Regions from separate parts of the Bacillus tequilensis genome, predicted to be linked through region 2. Evidence: riboswitches for the same ligand, from Rfam matches in the RefSeq annotation. Region 2 holds a riboswitch; the other holds the start of a gene.
What was found. A riboswitch is a leader RNA that binds a small molecule or an ion and turns the genes downstream of it on or off. The one in region 2 is predicted to bind S-adenosylmethionine.

Region 1 (7,988 bases), 1.6 Mb from region 2:
GAGTGGATTCCCACCCTTTTTTAAAAGATTGATTTTCTCAATAAGCACCCGCAGAAATCCGCTTGCTTTTTTCATAATCAAGCTCTCTCTGCCGCTCTACTTTCAGTCTTGTTTCCAGCCGGCGCCCGTACTCCTCGTATCCAATTCCGTGAGACAGCTGCATCGCTTTTTCCATTTCTGACGTATAATCGAGGTTCAGTCTGTCCTGGCTGCTGCAAATAATGAATCAATCCCTTCACATATTTGCTTCTATTGTATCAGCGCTGCGATGGAGGCCGCAAAAAGGATATGGCTTGAAATAGCGGCCGTTGAGACGAAAGCACCCTTTTAGATCAAATGAGAATGGTTTTTCGGAAAATTCCTTCTCTTAATGCGTGGTGTTTCCGAATTCCTCTATGCACTGCTGAACGACTGTCACACCTTGGCTGAGTGCCGCGCCGCCTCCAAATGCCGCTGCCACACTGACCGCTTCGAGAATGTTTTCTTCTGTCGCTCCCTCATCAAGACAGCCCTTCGTATGATAGATCATGCAATATTCATCTTGGGCATTGATGGCGATTCCGAGTGCAATCAGCTGCTTTTCTCTTTCAGTCAGAGAATTGCCGGCAAAGCATTGTTCAGTAAATTCGTTATACTTTCTTCCCATCAGCGGCATCTTTTGTTCAAATGTGCCTAAACCTAATTTATACTGTTTTAGCGCGTCCTGCATGCTTCCTCTGTCTTGATTCAAAGAGATTCCCTCCATCTGTTTAACATTCCTTTTTATTATGAACAGCTTTTAGGAAAATACCCGAAAAAAACCCCGGATTTCTCATCCGGGGTTTCACCGTGTCAGCAAACCCTCGCATTCGTTGTCAGACCTGCGCGTTGGTGCTCACGAATTACAACATTCGCTCCGCTCCAATGCTCGGTCTTCCTAGACTTCAAGGGTTTTCATTCACGCAGAAAAGATGACAAAGCCCTAAAACTAAGTTTTAGGGCTTTGTCAATAATCGAACCCCGGATTTCTCATCCGGGGTTTCAAGCTTATTCAGATACAGGAAGCACAGCTCCGTCGTATTTTTTCTCGATGAAGTCTTTGATCTTTTTAGAGTGAAGAACTTCCATCAGCGCTTTGATTTTAGCAGAGTCTTCGTCGCCTTTTCTAACGGCGACGATGTTAGCGTATGGGTTGTTTTTCGTTGATTCTACTTCAATCGCGTCTTTTTTAGGATTTAATTTATTTTGGATCGCATAGTTCACATTAATGAAGGCCGCGTCTCCTTCTTTGTTTTCATATGCTTTTGCCGTTAATTCTGGCGCTACTTTTTTGAATTCAAGATTTTTCGGGTTTTTCTTAATGTCTTTCAATGTTGCGTCAACTGTTTCCACTTTAGAATCAAGCGTGATTAATCCTGCGTTTTCAAGCATTGCAAGCATACGGCCTTGTTCAGCGACGTTGTTTGTCAGGATAATTGTCGCTCCGTTTGGAAGATCTTTTAGCGATTTGTATGTTTTAGAGTAAATACCGAATGGCTCTAAGTGAACAGCGCCGGCATTCACAAGTTTGTAATCTGTGTTTTCTTTCATTTCTTGCTCAAGGTAAGGAATGTGCTGGAAGTAGTTCGCATCCACTTCTTTATCAGCTAAAGCTTTGTTGTACATCTTGTAATCACTAAGCACTTTCACTTTCAGCGTGTAGCCTTTTTCTTTCAACAATGGTTCAGCCTCTTTTAAAATTTCCGCATGCGGTGTTTTTGTCGCCGCAACAACAATGTCTTTCTTGCCGGATTCAGCGCCGTTATTCGAACCGCAGGCAGCCAGAACTCCTGCAAATACAAGCAGTAATGCACCTAAAAATAGCTTTTTCAATGTAAATCCTCCCTTATCGTTTATCTATAATATTTGTTATTACATCACCGATGATTTGAATAATAAACACGATGATTAAAATAAACACAGTAGCAACGAAGGTAACATCAGCATTATTAGACTGATATCCTTCTACATACGCAAGGTTTCCAAGGCCGCCTGAACCGATGGCTCCGGCAATAGCCGTTGAGCCGATCAAAGCGATGGCCGTAACCGTGATGCCAGAAATAAGAGCCGGCATAGACTCCGGAAGCAGCACTTTAAAAATAATCGTAGACGTTTTAGCGCCCATTGATTTAGCGGCTTCAATCACACCTTTGTCAACCTCGCGCAATGCGATTTCAGCAAGGCGCGCGTAAAATGGTGCCGAGCCGATCACCAGCGCCGGCAATGCGGCATTTGGCCCTAAGATCGTGCCCACTAAAAATTTCGTAAAACCTAACAATAAAATAATTAAAATGAGGAATGGAATCGATCTGAATATATTGACAATGGCCGCAATTACAGAGTTGACAGCTTTATTCTGCCAGAGGCTCCCTTTGCTTGTCAGGAAAAGCAGCAAGCCGAGGATCACCCCGATGACAAAAGCAAACACCAATGAAATCAGCGTCATATACAGTGTTTCATATGTCGCGTTCCACAATTCAGTTAAATCAACATTCGGGAAATACTTTTCAAACATTCGTGATCACCTCTGCTTTTACCTGTTTGTCGTTAATGAACCGGATCACGTTTTGCACTTCTTCCTCGTCTCCGTCAATGTGGATGAATAATGAACCGTAAGCTCCATCCTTCGTCTGCGAGATTTTCCCCTGCAGAATATTGACACTGACATTGAAGTTTCTGATCATTTCTGTAATCAGAGGCTGTTCAGCCGAATCACCGACAAATGTGAGCTGAACCGTTTTTCCTGATGCTGTTTCATCAAGAAGATGCTGAAGCGTTTCTTTCGTTTCTTCCGGCTCTGTCACCTGCTGAACAAATCGTTTTGTCATGTCTTCTTTCGGATTTTTGAAGACGTCGAGAACTTCGCCTTCTTCTACAACCCTTCCGTTTTCCATGACGGCGACTCTGTTGCAGATTTTGCGGATGACATGCATTTCGTGTGTAATCAGCACAATCGTCAAGCCGAGTCTTTCATTAATATCGGACAATAAATCCAAAATTGAATCTGTCGTTTGCGGATCTAACGCTGATGTCGCTTCATCACAAAGGAGAACCTTCGGATTGTTTGCAAGCGCTCGGGCGATGCCGACACGCTGCTTTTGCCCGCCGCTCAGCTGAGACGGATATGATTTTTCTTTTCCTTCTAAACCTACCAGTTTAATCAGTTCATTGGCACGCTTAATCCGTTCGCTCTTTTTGACCCCGGCAATTTCTAAAGGAAACATGATATTCTCTCTGACGGTCCGCGACCAAAGCAAGTTGAAATGCTGGAAAATCATGCTGATTTCATGGCGTGCTTTTCTTAAACCGCGTCCGTTTACTTCATTAATTTTAGTTCCCGCCACTTCCACGGTTCCTGAGGTTGGTTTCTCAAGGCCGTTCAGCAGACGGATTAAGGAACTTTTACCAGCTCCGCTATATCCTATAATTCCAAAAATCTCACCTTTATTAATGGAAAGCGAGACATTTTGGACAGCATTGACATCTCCATGTTTCGACTTGTAAACTTTTGAAACATCTTGAAGATTAATCAAAGCAATCACCTGCCTTAACACTATTCTAAGAAATCTTCCGGGTTTTTCTGCAAAAGAAAAGCCTTTCTGCACATGTGAGCAGAAAGGCTTATATAAAACGCCTTTCTCTCATCTTTCAAAGCTGAACGCTTCGTGTGAATTGGCACCATTTCAACAGCGTTGATGGTTGCCGGGCTTCATAGGGCACTTCCCTCCACCTCTCTTGATAAGAGAAATATATAGTCTTTTTCGTCCGGAAATTCTTAATGTAGAATAGCACGGCGAATCAGCAAATGTCAATAAAATAAATGATGTCAACTTTTACTATTATAATAATTTTTTATTTTTCAATTCTTCAAAATCCTCTGAAAAAATCCGTTCGTCAGCCAGAGAATGGCCTCGAGTTTCAGCAGGGCTCTGAATGACCCCTTTACTTTAAGGCTTCCCCTCTGGATCAAGTGCTGGAGGGAAATGTCTCCGTGCAATAAATGAATGATTTCCGCTTGGTTTCCGTAAAAGGTCAGGTTGGACGTTTGAGGCGGAGAAATTTTTTTCATTTCTCCCTGTTCGTTTATTGAGACGGTTAAGGCTTCTGTTTCTCCTTGGAAGGTAATGAGCAATGCTGAAGCATTCAAAAGGGGTTTTAAAAACAGATGCTGGTACTCATCTTCTAAAACTTCCGCTTTCTCCATATGTACAACCTCCTATTTGTTGGTCATACATACACATTTCTCTTTCTGCGCAAGAACCCCTTTATAAAACGAACGACAATTTCATTGGAATACGTCGAGAAATATGTCATAAATGGGATGCGGAAGATGATTTTTGTTTAATCAGCTCATATAAATAAGAAACAGAATGAAACGCGTATCCTCTTTCAACCACTTTTCCGCCTTTAAACAGCAGAAAGCAAGGGACGCTCTCAATTTGATACGCTTTTGCAAATGTCGGAGAATAATTGACATTGTTTTGATAGAAGGCGACATCGGGCAGCATCTCTTTCACCACTGTCAGCATTTTGCTTGCAAGCTGGCAGGTGCCGCAAAACGGAGTATATAAATATAGGAGATACACATCATCTGCGATGTGGTCTAGCTCATGTTCTTGAAGTTCTTTCATGCTATACACCTCAGGACTTTCTTTCAAGAAAAATAGTATGGACATTCAGATTTGCGCGGAGCAGCACAGAAGCGACATGGTGTCTCGGTGCAGCCTCTACTTCCTTATAGGCTCTGTCGATATGCAAATGGCAGGCGTCATTAAATTCTCTTTTCAGCTGTTTTCTTAATTTCTCGCCTGATTCATCAGCATCAACTAATATATAGACGTCTTTATCGTAAAGCTCATCAGCCAATTCCTCAAGCTTCAGCTGGCTGATTGTTCCGTTTGTGCAGATGATGCGCACTGGTTCATTCAGCACACTTTCAACTTTCTCTTTATCTGATTTCCCTTCGACAATCATCACCTTTTCCTGCTCATCCATTTTCATCACCTGCTGCGCCAAATTTGAAACGTTCAGATTGTAAAAAGAAGGCAGTGAAATTCACCGCCAACATTAACACCAGCCGTTTTCATAGTCACAATCCACGTATTTTTCATCGTTTCCTGAGACCACATCGGCTGTTTTATAAAATTTCTCATTTTCAAAGGAATAACCGGATTTAAGCTCATATTCATCCATGCTTGTCATTTGCCCGATCATCTCATTATCATGATATAACGAGAGCCGGCCATTTTGAAAGCGGCCTGTCACATCATTGGTGACATCGAGCTTTTGTTTGCTGAAAGCCATATTGGACACCTCCTACACCGTTAGCGTGTCCAATTGCCTTCACAGCTATCCTATTTTAGTCTTCTTGTGTCATCTCTTCGTATTGCTCTGCTGTCATCAGTTTTTCAATTTCAGAAGCGTCAGACGGCTCAATGACGATCATCCATGCTTTTTCGTACGGAGATTCGTTGACGAATTCCGGACTGTCATCAAGATCTTCGTTTACTTCCACAACAGTTCCGTTAATCGGTGCATAAAGCTCAGATACCGTTTTAACGGATTCAACACTGCCGAATGGCTCGTCCGCTTTGATTTCAGCGCCGACTTCAGGAAGCTCGACAAACACGATGTCGCCTAGCTCGGACTGGGCAAAATGCGTAATTCCGATTCTGGCTTTTTCTCCCTCAACTTTAACCCACTCGTGTTCTCCTGAGTAACGCAAATCTTTAGGTATGCTCAATTGAATCCCTCCATTTTTTACAGCACTACAATAAGAAGATACCACACTTTTCAAAAAAAATTGACATTAAGCCCAGTTTTCTTCAAATTGGTCTTCTTTAAAACCGACTGTCACTTTTTCGCCGTCTGTTGTAAGCGGGCGTTTGATCAGCATTCCGTCTGAAGCCAGCAGTTCAAGCTGTTCGTCCTCTGACATGTGATACAGCTTTTCCTTTAGATTCAGTTCGCGGTATTTCATGCCGCTCGTGTTGAAAAATTTCTTGAGATCCAGCCCGCTTTTTTCATAAAGCGCTTTTAGTTCTTCTTTGCTTGGAGGCTGCTCTGCAATATGTATTTCGTTGATTTCTTTTCCATGCTCTTCAAGCCATTTCTTTGCTTTGCGGCACGTTCCGCATTTAGGGTACCAGTAAAAAGTTAACGACATCTTCTTCCCCCTCAATAAAATAATCGAGGTTATTTTAACACAGTTTGTTTTAAAAGCCTAAAACTGTGCTCCTTAAAAAAAAACTCCGCGCATGCGGAGCTTTTGGACAATCAGACAATATATTTTTCAGCCTCAAAAACGCCCGCTGCCGCTTCGCGTTTTTTCTGAATGACGTTTTTAGGCGTTACGCGCGTCAGTTTGCGGAGAGCGGAAAGCATCATGCGGAGTGAGTCTCCTTCTTCCATTGCGATAAGGGATTCCTTCGCGTGCGCTTCAATTTCGTTAAAAGCTTCCTGAACGAAAATTTCAGTATACAGCACCTTTTGCGCCGCTTTTTCTTCTCCTTGGGCGGCAATGGCCTTTTCCGTTCTGAGTACGGCGGATTCCATTGCGTATACATTGCTGACGATATCCGCGACGTTGACGAGAATTTCTTGTTCGCGATCGATGGCTTTTCCGTATTTTTGCGCGGCGAGACCGGCGGCGAACAGCGCGATTTTTTTGGCTTGCTTGACGATATATTTCTCCTGCTCTAAAACGCCGCTGCCCGGCTCTTCCGGCATAAGCATCATGAGTTCTTCTTGGAGTGCCTTCGCTTTTTCGAATAGAGGCAGCTCGCCTTTTAACGCTTTTTTCAGGAAAGTGCTTGGCACGATTAACCGGTTGATTTCGTTTGTGCCTTCAAAAATCCGATTGATCCTTGAATCCCGATAGGCTCTCTCTACTTCGTATTCCTGCATAAAACCGTAGCCGCCATGAATCTGCACGCCTTCATCTACGATATAATCAAGCGTCTCGGATCCGAATACTTTATTCAGAGAGCATTCGATGGCGTATTCTGCAATTGACTTGGCGATTTGCCGGCCGTCCTTGAGGTCTTCGGCCGTAAACTGGCTCATATTGTCTTCAAACAGCCCGACGGTTCTGTACACAGAGCTTTCCATCGCGTAAAGCCTTGAAGACATCGTCGCGATTTTTTCCTGTGTCAGCGAAAAGCCAGCAATCGGCGTTTTAAATTGGCGGCGCTGATTTGCGTATGCTGCAGACAGCTCAATCACCCGCTTAGATGCTCCAATCGTGCCAACCGCCAGCTTATAGCGGCCGATATTCAAAATATTAAAGGCGATGACATGCCCTTTGCCGATTTCTCCGAGCAGGTTTTCTTTTGGCACTTCAGCCTGATCTAAAATAAGGGTTCTTGTCGATGATCCTTTGATCCCCATTTTCTTTTCTTCCGGACCTGTGGATACGCCCGGGAAATCTTTTTCTACAATAAAGGCCGAGAATTTGTCGCCGTCCACCTTCGCGTAAACGACAAATACATCAGCAAAGGCAGAGTTGGTAATCCACTGTTTTTCACCGGTTAATACGTAATGCGTCCCCGCTTCATTCAGCACGGCTGTTGTTTTTGCTCCCAGCGCATCAGACCCGGAGCCGGGTTCAGTCAACGCATAAGCCGCGATCTTTTCGCCTGAAGCAAGCCCGGGCAAATACGTTTTCTTTTGCTCTTCTGATCCGAAAAAGACGATCGGCAAGGAACCGATGCCGACATGCGCGCCATAAGAAAGCGAAAAGCTTCCCGCACGCGAAAATTTTTCCGTAATGAGTGCGGAGCTGATTTTATCAAGGCCGAGCCCTCCGTATTCCTCTGGCACATCAGCGCCAAGCAGCCCTAGTTCGCCGGCCTTCTTCAACAGTCTGACAGAATGCTCGAATTGGTGGTTTTCGATTTCATCTATATGAGGGAGAACATCTTGCTCGATGTAATCCTCTGTTGTTTTTGCAATCATTTTATGCTCGTCAG
Region 2 (7,988 bases):
AATCCATTGAAGAATGCATCGGAAGGAGCTGGAACCATGAAAAACAACCTGCCCATCATCGCGCTTGACTTTGCATCAGCTGAAGAAACACTTGCGTTCTTAGCGCCTTTTCAAAAAGAACCGTTATTTGTAAAGGTTGGAATGGAGCTTTTTTATCAAGAAGGACCATCTATCGTGAAACAGCTAAAAGAAAGTAATTGCAAGCTGTTTTTAGATTTAAAACTTCATGACATCCCGACCACTGTAAATAAAGCAATGAAACGTCTTGCTGGTCTCGGAGTAGATCTCGTCAATGTTCATGCGGCCGGGGGAAAAAAAATGATGCAGGCAGCGCTGGAAGGTTTAGAAGAAGGGACGCAGGCTGGAAAAAAACGCCCGTCGCTTATCGCGGTAACCCAGCTGACAAGCACATCTGAACAAATGATGAAGGATGAACTGCTGATCCAAAAGCCTCTGATCGACACGGTTGTGCACTACAGCAAACTGGCGGAAGAAAGCGGGCTGGATGGAGTGGTCTGCTCTGTTCATGAAGCAAAAGCTATTTACCAAGCAGTTTCTCCTTCATTTCTGACTGTCACGCCGGGGATTAGGATGTCAGAGGACGCTGTGAATGACCAAATCCGCATAGCGACACCGGCAATTGCAAGAGAGAAGGGTTCATCAGCGATTGTAGTAGGACGTTCGATTACAAAAGCGGCAGACCCGGTAAAAGCCTATGAAGCTGTCAGACTTGAATGGGAGGGAATCAATCAATGAAACAAATCATCGCAAAACATCTATTAGACATCCAAGCTGTTTTTTTACGCCCGAACGAGCCATTTACATGGGCGAGCGGCATTTTATCGCCAATCTACTGTGACAACCGCCTTACATTATCTTTCCCAGAGGTCAGAAATGATGTCGCCTCAGGCATCAGCAGGCTTGTCAAAGAGCATTTTCCGGAAGCAGAAATGATTGCAGGCACAGCAACCGCCGGTATTCCGCATGCGGCTCTGGCGGCAGACCGTATGAACCTTCCGATGTGTTATGTAAGAAGCAAGCCGAAAGCGCACGGAAAAGGAAATCAGATTGAGGGAGCAGTTCAAAAAGGCCAAAAAACGGTCGTCATTGAAGACTTAATCTCCACAGGAGGCAGCGTGCTTGAAGCTGCGGCAGCTTTGCGAGCGGCTGGCTGTGAAGTGCTCGGTGTCGTCTCAATCTTTACGTACGGGCTACCTAAGGCGCAGGAAGCATTTTCGAAGGCAGAACTGCCATACTACTCATTAACTGATTATGATACGCTGACAGAGGTCGCGCTTGAAAACGGAAATATTCATTCAGACGATCTGGAAAAGCTGAAAACGTGGAAACGAAATCCCGAGTCAAAAGATTGGTTTAAAAAATAAAAATTAATTTTTGCTGATGTATAGGGGTTTAAAAGCCTTGCTATGCTTGAAAACAGGCCTTGAAGCCTGTTTTTTTATTAATCCTATCAAAAAAGTCGGGTTGACTTATGTTAGAATTGTGCTAAAATTTACTACAAATCTAAAAACTTATCAAGAGCGGCTGAGGGACTGGACCTATGAAGCCCGGCAACCTGCATAGTATGTAAGGTGCTACTTCCAGCAAAATGAATTCCATTTTGAAAGATAAGGGCTATATGCTGTTCCTGTCTTTCTTTCCGCTGGATTGAAAGTTTTTTATTTTACGAGGAAAAAGGCTGTTTGCGTTAACGGCAGCCATTACAATGAGGAAAAGACAACCGGCAGAAAGCTACTGTTTGTTTGTCTCCGAAAGGAGGAAAGAAGAAATGTTAACGTACGATAATTGGGAAGAACCAACGATTACATTTCCGGATGACGATCCTTATAAAGGAGCGCTGTCAGTTTTAAAGTGGGCATACGGCCATTACGGCAATGAACTTGTCTATGCCTGCAGTTTTGGAATTGAGGGAATCGTTCTGATTGACTTAATTTATAAAGTGAAAAAAGACGCAGAGATTGTGTTTCTTGATACAGGCCTGCATTTTAAAGAAACCTATGAAACGATTGAACGAGTGAAAGAGCGTTATCCGGGTCTGAATATCATCCTGAAGAAACCAGACCTTACCCTTGAGGAGCAAGCTGGAGAATATGGTGACAAACTGTGGGAAAGAGAGCCGAATCAGTGCTGCTATCTTAGAAAGATCGTTCCTTTAAGAGAGGCGCTTTCAGGACATCCGGCCTGGCTTTCCGGTTTGCGACGCGATCAAGGGCCAAGCCGTGCCAATACGAATTTCTTAAACAAAGATGAAAAGTTCAAATCAGTAAAAGTATGCCCGCTGATCCATTGGACGTGGAAAGACATCTGGAGATACACATCCCGGAATGAGCTGGACTACAACCCGCTTCATGATCAAGGGTATCCAAGCATTGGCTGTGCGCCTTGTACGGCTCCTGCTTTTACCGCTGAGGATTTACGCTCAGGCAGATGGAATGGCATGGCGAAAACAGAATGCGGACTGCATGAATAAGGAGCTGCAAAATGGAACTAGCCGCTATTTTATTTAGCTTGTTTTTTGCGATGAATATTGGTGCAAGCGGCGCTGCAGCTTCGATGGGAGTTGCTTACGGCTCCGGAGCCATCAAAAAGAAAACGTACGCTCTGATCCTGTGCGCGGTCGGTGTGCTTGCCGGAGCGGTCATTGGCGGAGGCGAGGTTGTCAAAACCATCAGCTCCGGGATTATCCCCGAGCAGACGATAACCCTGACAATTGTTTGCATCATTATTGGAGCCGCTGCACTGTCGCTCTTTACAGCTAATCTCCTTGGCATTCCATTGTCGACGAGTGAAGTAACAGTTGGCGCGGTTGTCGGAGTGGGAGTGGCTTACAAAGTATTGTTTGTGAACAATCTTCTGGTCATCGTGGCGTTTTGGGTTTTTGTCCCGCTCTTTGCTTTCGGCTTCACCTATTTCGTTTCAAAGCTGTTTAGCTATTTGAAGATTGAAATTAAGTCTTCAAAAAAGCAAAAAATCCTTGGTGCTGTTTTGTTAGTTGCCGGATTTTTTGAAGCGTTCTCTGCCGGCATGAATAACGTGGCGAACGCCGTAGGTCCATTAGTAGCGGCCGGTGTGCTTGATGTCGCGAAAGGAACCTTGTACGGGGGGATTTTTGTCTCCCTTGGCGCGCTTTTATTAGGCCGGCGGGTGTTGGAAACAAACGGGAAGAAAATCACGAGATTCGCAAAAGGAGAAGGCATTCTCTTATCCGGTACAGGAGCCGGACTGGTGATCATCAGTTCTGTATTTGGGATGCCGGTGCCCTTAGCGCAAGTCACGTCATCGTCTATTATCGGAATAGGCATGGCGAAAAACGGTCCGAACGTGTTTCATAAACAAGTTGTTCAAACGATGCTGAAGGTATGGATCGTCTCGCCGTTTTTATCTTTATCGATTTCTTATCTGCTTGTTTCCTTGTTTTTAAAAGCGGATTATTACTCAATCTTTATCATGGTAAGCGTGCTGTTAGCGGCTGGCGGTGCCGTCAGCCTGATGAAGGCCATTCGTAAAGAGAGACGCTCTGTCCACGAACAAGGCGGGGGAATTTAATCATTAATCTGAGTTATTTTATATGTTAACTGGGAGGAAATAAATATTATGAGCTTAGCACCACACGGAGGAACATTAGTAAACAGAGTAGATGAATCATATCATGTGAGCGGCATTCAAAAAGAAATTGAACTTGATTTGATTTCTTTTGCGGATTTGGAATTAATCGGAATCGGCGCATACAGTCCGATCGAAGGCTTCTTTAATGAAAAAGATTACGTATCAGTTGTCGAAAATATGCGTCTTTCTTCCGGCGTTGTCTGGTCCCTTCCAATCACGCTTCCGGTCAATGCGCATAAAGCAGCGGAACTGTCAATCGGTGAAACGGTAAAGTTAACGTATGAAGGAGAAACATACGGTGTTATCCAAATCGAAGACCTGTACGTGCCTGACAAACAAAAAGAAGCGGTCAATGTGTACAAAACGGATGAGCAGGAGCATCCGGGTGTTAAAAAGCTGTTCAGCCGAGGCGATACATATGTCGGCGGACCGATCACTTTGATTAAAAAAGCTTCAAAACAATTCCCTGAGTTTACGTTTGAACCGGCGGAAACAAGACGCCAGTTTGCGGAAAAAGGCTGGGAAACGATTGTCGGTTTCCAAACAAGAAACCCTGTCCACAGAGCGCATGAATACATTCAAAAAACAGCACTTGAAACAGTAGACGGCTTGTTCTTAAACCCGCTGGTAGGCGAAACAAAATCTGATGACATCCCAGCTGATGTGCGGATGGAAAGCTACCAAGTGCTTCTTGACAATTACTACCCGAAAGACCGTGTGTTCCTCGGCGTCTTCTTAGCCGCGATGCGTTATGCAGGACCGAGAGAAGCAATTTTCCACGCGCTTGTCAGAAAGAACTACGGCTGCACGCATTTCATCGTCGGCCGCGATCACGCAGGTGTAGGTGACTATTACGGAACATACGAGGCGCAGGAGCTGTTTGACACATTTAAACCTGAAGAGCTTGGGATTACACCGCTTAAATTCGAGCACAGCTTCTTCTGCGAAAAATGCGGAAATATGGGAACAGCGAAAACGTGCCCTCACGGCAGAGAGCATCACGTCATCTTATCAGGCACTAAGGTAAGAGGCATGCTGAGAGACGGTGTGCTGCCTCCTGCAGAATTCAGCCGCGCAGAAGTCGTAGAAGTGTTAATCAGAGGGATGAAGAATAAAGAAGAAGCAGGCGTATCTTAAGGAGGACTGGCAGTGACAAATCGCGATATTGTATGGCATGAAGCCTCTATTACAAAAGAAGAGTACCAGCAAAAAAACAAGCACAAAAGCTCAATTCTCTGGCTGACAGGGTTAAGCGGCTCAGGTAAATCAACGATTGCCAATGCTGCTGCGAGAGAATTATTTGAGCAAGGCTACCAAGTCATTGTGCTGGACGGGGATAATATTCGCCACGGCTTAAATAAGGACCTTGGTTTTTCTGATGAAGACCGGAAAGAAAACATCCGCCGAATCGGAGAGGTGGCAAAGCTTTTTGTTCAGCAGGGCACCATTGTGATTACTGCTTTTATCTCTCCTTTCCGAGAGGACAGACAACAGGTTCGCGAGCTTGTGGAAGCAGGCGAATTCAATGAAGTATACATTAAATGCGACCTTGATATTTGTGAACAAAGAGATCCGAAAGGACTCTACAAAAAAGCAAGAAACGGGGAGATTCCGTTTTTTACAGGGATTGATTCTCCTTATGAAGAGCCGGAAGCACCGGAGCTCGTTCTTGATTCAGGACAGCATGACCGTGAAGCGTGCAAAAACCAGCTGATCGAGTTTGTCAAACAAAAATTGAGCTGAATATGATCGGCTGTGTTCTTCTCAGATGCCGGAATGCAAGCGAGAACAGCACCACAGCAAATGTTCTGGAAGAACTCGAATAGATCGGGGGAAATACGATGGGGAAAGTATATATTGTAGGAGCGGGTCCCGGAGACCCTGATCTGCTGACAATCAAAGCGTTGAAAGCCATTGAAAAAGCGGATGTCATCTTATATGACAGATTAGTAAATAAAGAGATTTTACAATATGCCAAAGAGCAAGCAGACCTGATCTACTGCGGGAAGCTTCCAGATTTTCATACAATGAAGCAGGAAACCATCAATCGATTTCTTGTGAAGTATGCGCAAAAAGGAAAAAACGTTGTCAGATTAAAGGGCGGAGACCCATTTGTGTTCGGAAGAGGAGGGGAGGAAGCGGAATGTCTGTCTGAAAACGGAATTCCGTTTGAAATCATCCCCGGCATTACATCAGGAATCGCGGCAGCCGCTTATGCCGGGATTCCTGTTACTCATCGGGACGCAGGCTCTAACGTCGCATTTGTAACGGGTCATTATCAAAAAGAAGAAGATTTTGATAAAAAGTGGAAAGCGCTCGCCACTGGAATTGATACACTTGTCATCTATATGGGTATCAAAAACGTGCAGCAGATTGAAAGGAAACTTCTTGAAAACGGCCGGGACGGTTCTACACCGGCAGCCTTTATTCATTGGGGAACAACGGATAAGCAAAAATCTGTTTTCTGTACGGTTGAGACCCTTTCAGAAACGGTGATAAAAGAAGACATTAAAAATCCTAGTTTAATTGTCATTGGAAATGTTGTAAATTATCACTATAAGCTGGATTGGTTTGAACCTGAACTGAAAAAACAAGATTTAAGCGAGGCGTTGTAAAATGAAACAAGCCATTTTATATGTCGGTCACGGCAGCCGGATAAAAAAGGCACAGCAAGAAGCGGCAGCCTTTTTGGAAGGATGCAAGGCGCACATCTCTGCGCCTATACAGGAAATCAGCTTTTTGGAGCTTCAGGAGCCGACAATTGAGACAGGGTTTGAAGCATGTGTGAAGCAAGGCGCCACTCATATCGCAGTGGTGCCTCTGCTTCTTTTAACAGCTGCGCATGCAAAGCATGATATTCCGGAAGAAATTGCGCGCGCGGCATTCCGGTATCCTTCGGTCCGCCTTTCATACGGAAAGCCGATCGGAATTGACGAAGAAGTAGTCAAAGCCGTATATCACCGAATGAAAGACATAGGTGTTCCGTATGAAAATGCCAGAGTTGTGCTTATTGGAAGGGGAAGTTCAGATCCTGATGTAAAAAGAGACGTAACCGGGATTGCCCATCTTCTTCAAAATATGCTTCCGGTCAAGGAAGTCATCCCGTGCTTTTTGACAGCATGCGGTCCGAACTATAAAGAGATTTTTTCAGAGCTGAAAAAAGATGACGGCCTAACAACCTTTATCGTTCCATACTTGCTCTTTACCGGTATGCTGATGAATGAAATTGAACGAGAGGTTCAGAAATTAAAAGCTGATAATCCGAATGTCTACCTCTCTTCCTATATCGGTTTTCATCCTCATGTGAAAAACGCATTTTTGAACCGCGTGAGAGAAACCGCCGCAAATCCGGAAGGGGCATTTGATTTTGACGGAGGTTCATATGCTTCCGCTGCACATTAGTCTGGAAAAGAAAAAGGTTGTCATTGCGGGGGGCGGCAGCATCGCTCTCAGAAGACTGAAAACGGTGCTTTCTGAGGGAGCTGATATTACGCTTGTCAGTCCGGATGTTGAACCGGAAATCAAGCAAATGGCAGACAATCACCGCATCAGGTGGGTCAGCCGCACGATTGAAAAAGAAGACTATCTCGATGCTTTTTTGATTATTGCCGCAACTGATCATCCGGCAGTGAACAAAGAGATTGCTCAAACCGCGGCGCCTTTTCAGCTTGTCAATTGTGCCAGTCATGCTGAACTTGGCAATGTATACATGCCGAAAATCGTAAAAAAAGGCCATGTCACGGTGTCTGTCTCGACAAACGGAGCCAGCCCGAAGCACACAAAGGAGCTGGCCGGAAAAGTGGATGAGCTGATTGACGGCGATTTTGTCGCTGAAGTGGACAGGCTTTATCAGGTAAGAAGAAAGAAATAAGCCAGAGCATCATAATGCTCTGGCTTTTTTTTGTGCGGCTCAGCTTTTTTTTAGCTTGATGACAGTATCGGCATCAGGTGTGACAAAGACGGTATGCTGGCTGTCGTAGGTGACGAAGCCGGGCTTCGCGCCGTTCGGTTTTTTGACATGCCTGATTTTTGTATAATCGACAGGCACTGAACTTGATTCTTTCGCTTTTGAAAAATAAGCTGCAATTGTGGCTGCTTCTAGAATTGTTTGCTCATCCGGTTCGCTGCTTCTAATGACAACGTGGGAGCCGGGAATATCTTTCGTGTGAAGCCAAATATCATCTCTGGCTGCCGCTCTTGTCGTTAAGTATTCGTTTTGGCGGTTGTTTTTTCCCACTAAAATCGTCAGGCCCGAAGAAGATTCGTATGTTTCTAAAACCGGGTTGTGCGGCTTTTGTTTTTTCTGCCCTTTTTGTTGTTTAGGTCGTAAATATTTACCCTCCACAAGCTCTTCCCTGATT

Region 1: it holds a riboswitch for S-adenosylmethionine, as region 2 does, so the genes downstream of both, metN (methionine ABC transporter ATP-binding protein MetN) here and G4P54_RS08165 (phosphoadenylyl-sulfate reductase) in region 2, are expected to answer to the same signal.

The regions. Positions count from the first base shown of each region.
Region 1 is NZ_CP048852.1:3,172,459-3,180,446, forward strand. Features, by position in the region: gene G4P54_RS16810 (YuzK family famiily protein) at 38-175, opposite strand; gene G4P54_RS16815 (carboxymuconolactone decarboxylase family protein) at 368-745, opposite strand; gene metQ (methionine ABC transporter substrate-binding lipoprotein MetQ) at 1,027-1,851, opposite strand; gene metP (methionine ABC transporter permease MetP) at 1,865-2,533, opposite strand; gene metN (methionine ABC transporter ATP-binding protein MetN) at 2,526-3,551, opposite strand; SAM riboswitch class I at 3,657-3,763, opposite strand; gene G4P54_RS16835 (SCP2 sterol-binding domain-containing protein) at 3,878-4,222, opposite strand; gene G4P54_RS16840 (thioredoxin family protein) at 4,329-4,649, opposite strand; gene G4P54_RS16845 (toprim domain-containing protein) at 4,660-5,013, opposite strand; gene G4P54_RS16850 (YusG family protein) at 5,086-5,322, opposite strand; gene gcvH (glycine cleavage system protein GcvH) at 5,378-5,761, opposite strand; gene G4P54_RS16860 (arsenate reductase family protein) at 5,828-6,184, opposite strand; gene fadE (acyl-CoA dehydrogenase FadE) at 6,295-7,988, opposite strand, start outside.
Region 2 is NZ_CP048852.1:1,535,991-1,543,978, forward strand. Features, by position in the region: gene G4P54_RS08150 (dihydroorotate dehydrogenase) at 1-68, shown strand, start outside; gene pyrF (orotidine-5'-phosphate decarboxylase) at 37-756, shown strand; gene pyrE (orotate phosphoribosyltransferase) at 753-1,385, shown strand; SAM riboswitch class I at 1,530-1,635, shown strand; gene G4P54_RS08165 (phosphoadenylyl-sulfate reductase) at 1,790-2,491, shown strand; gene cysP (sulfate permease) at 2,503-3,567, shown strand; gene sat (sulfate adenylyltransferase) at 3,616-4,764, shown strand; gene cysC (adenylyl-sulfate kinase) at 4,777-5,370, shown strand; gene cobA (uroporphyrinogen-III C-methyltransferase) at 5,469-6,242, shown strand; gene sirB (sirohydrochlorin chelatase) at 6,244-7,029, shown strand; gene sirC (precorrin-2 dehydrogenase) at 7,010-7,498, shown strand; gene rqcH (tRNA modification protein RqcH) at 7,538-7,988, opposite strand, start outside.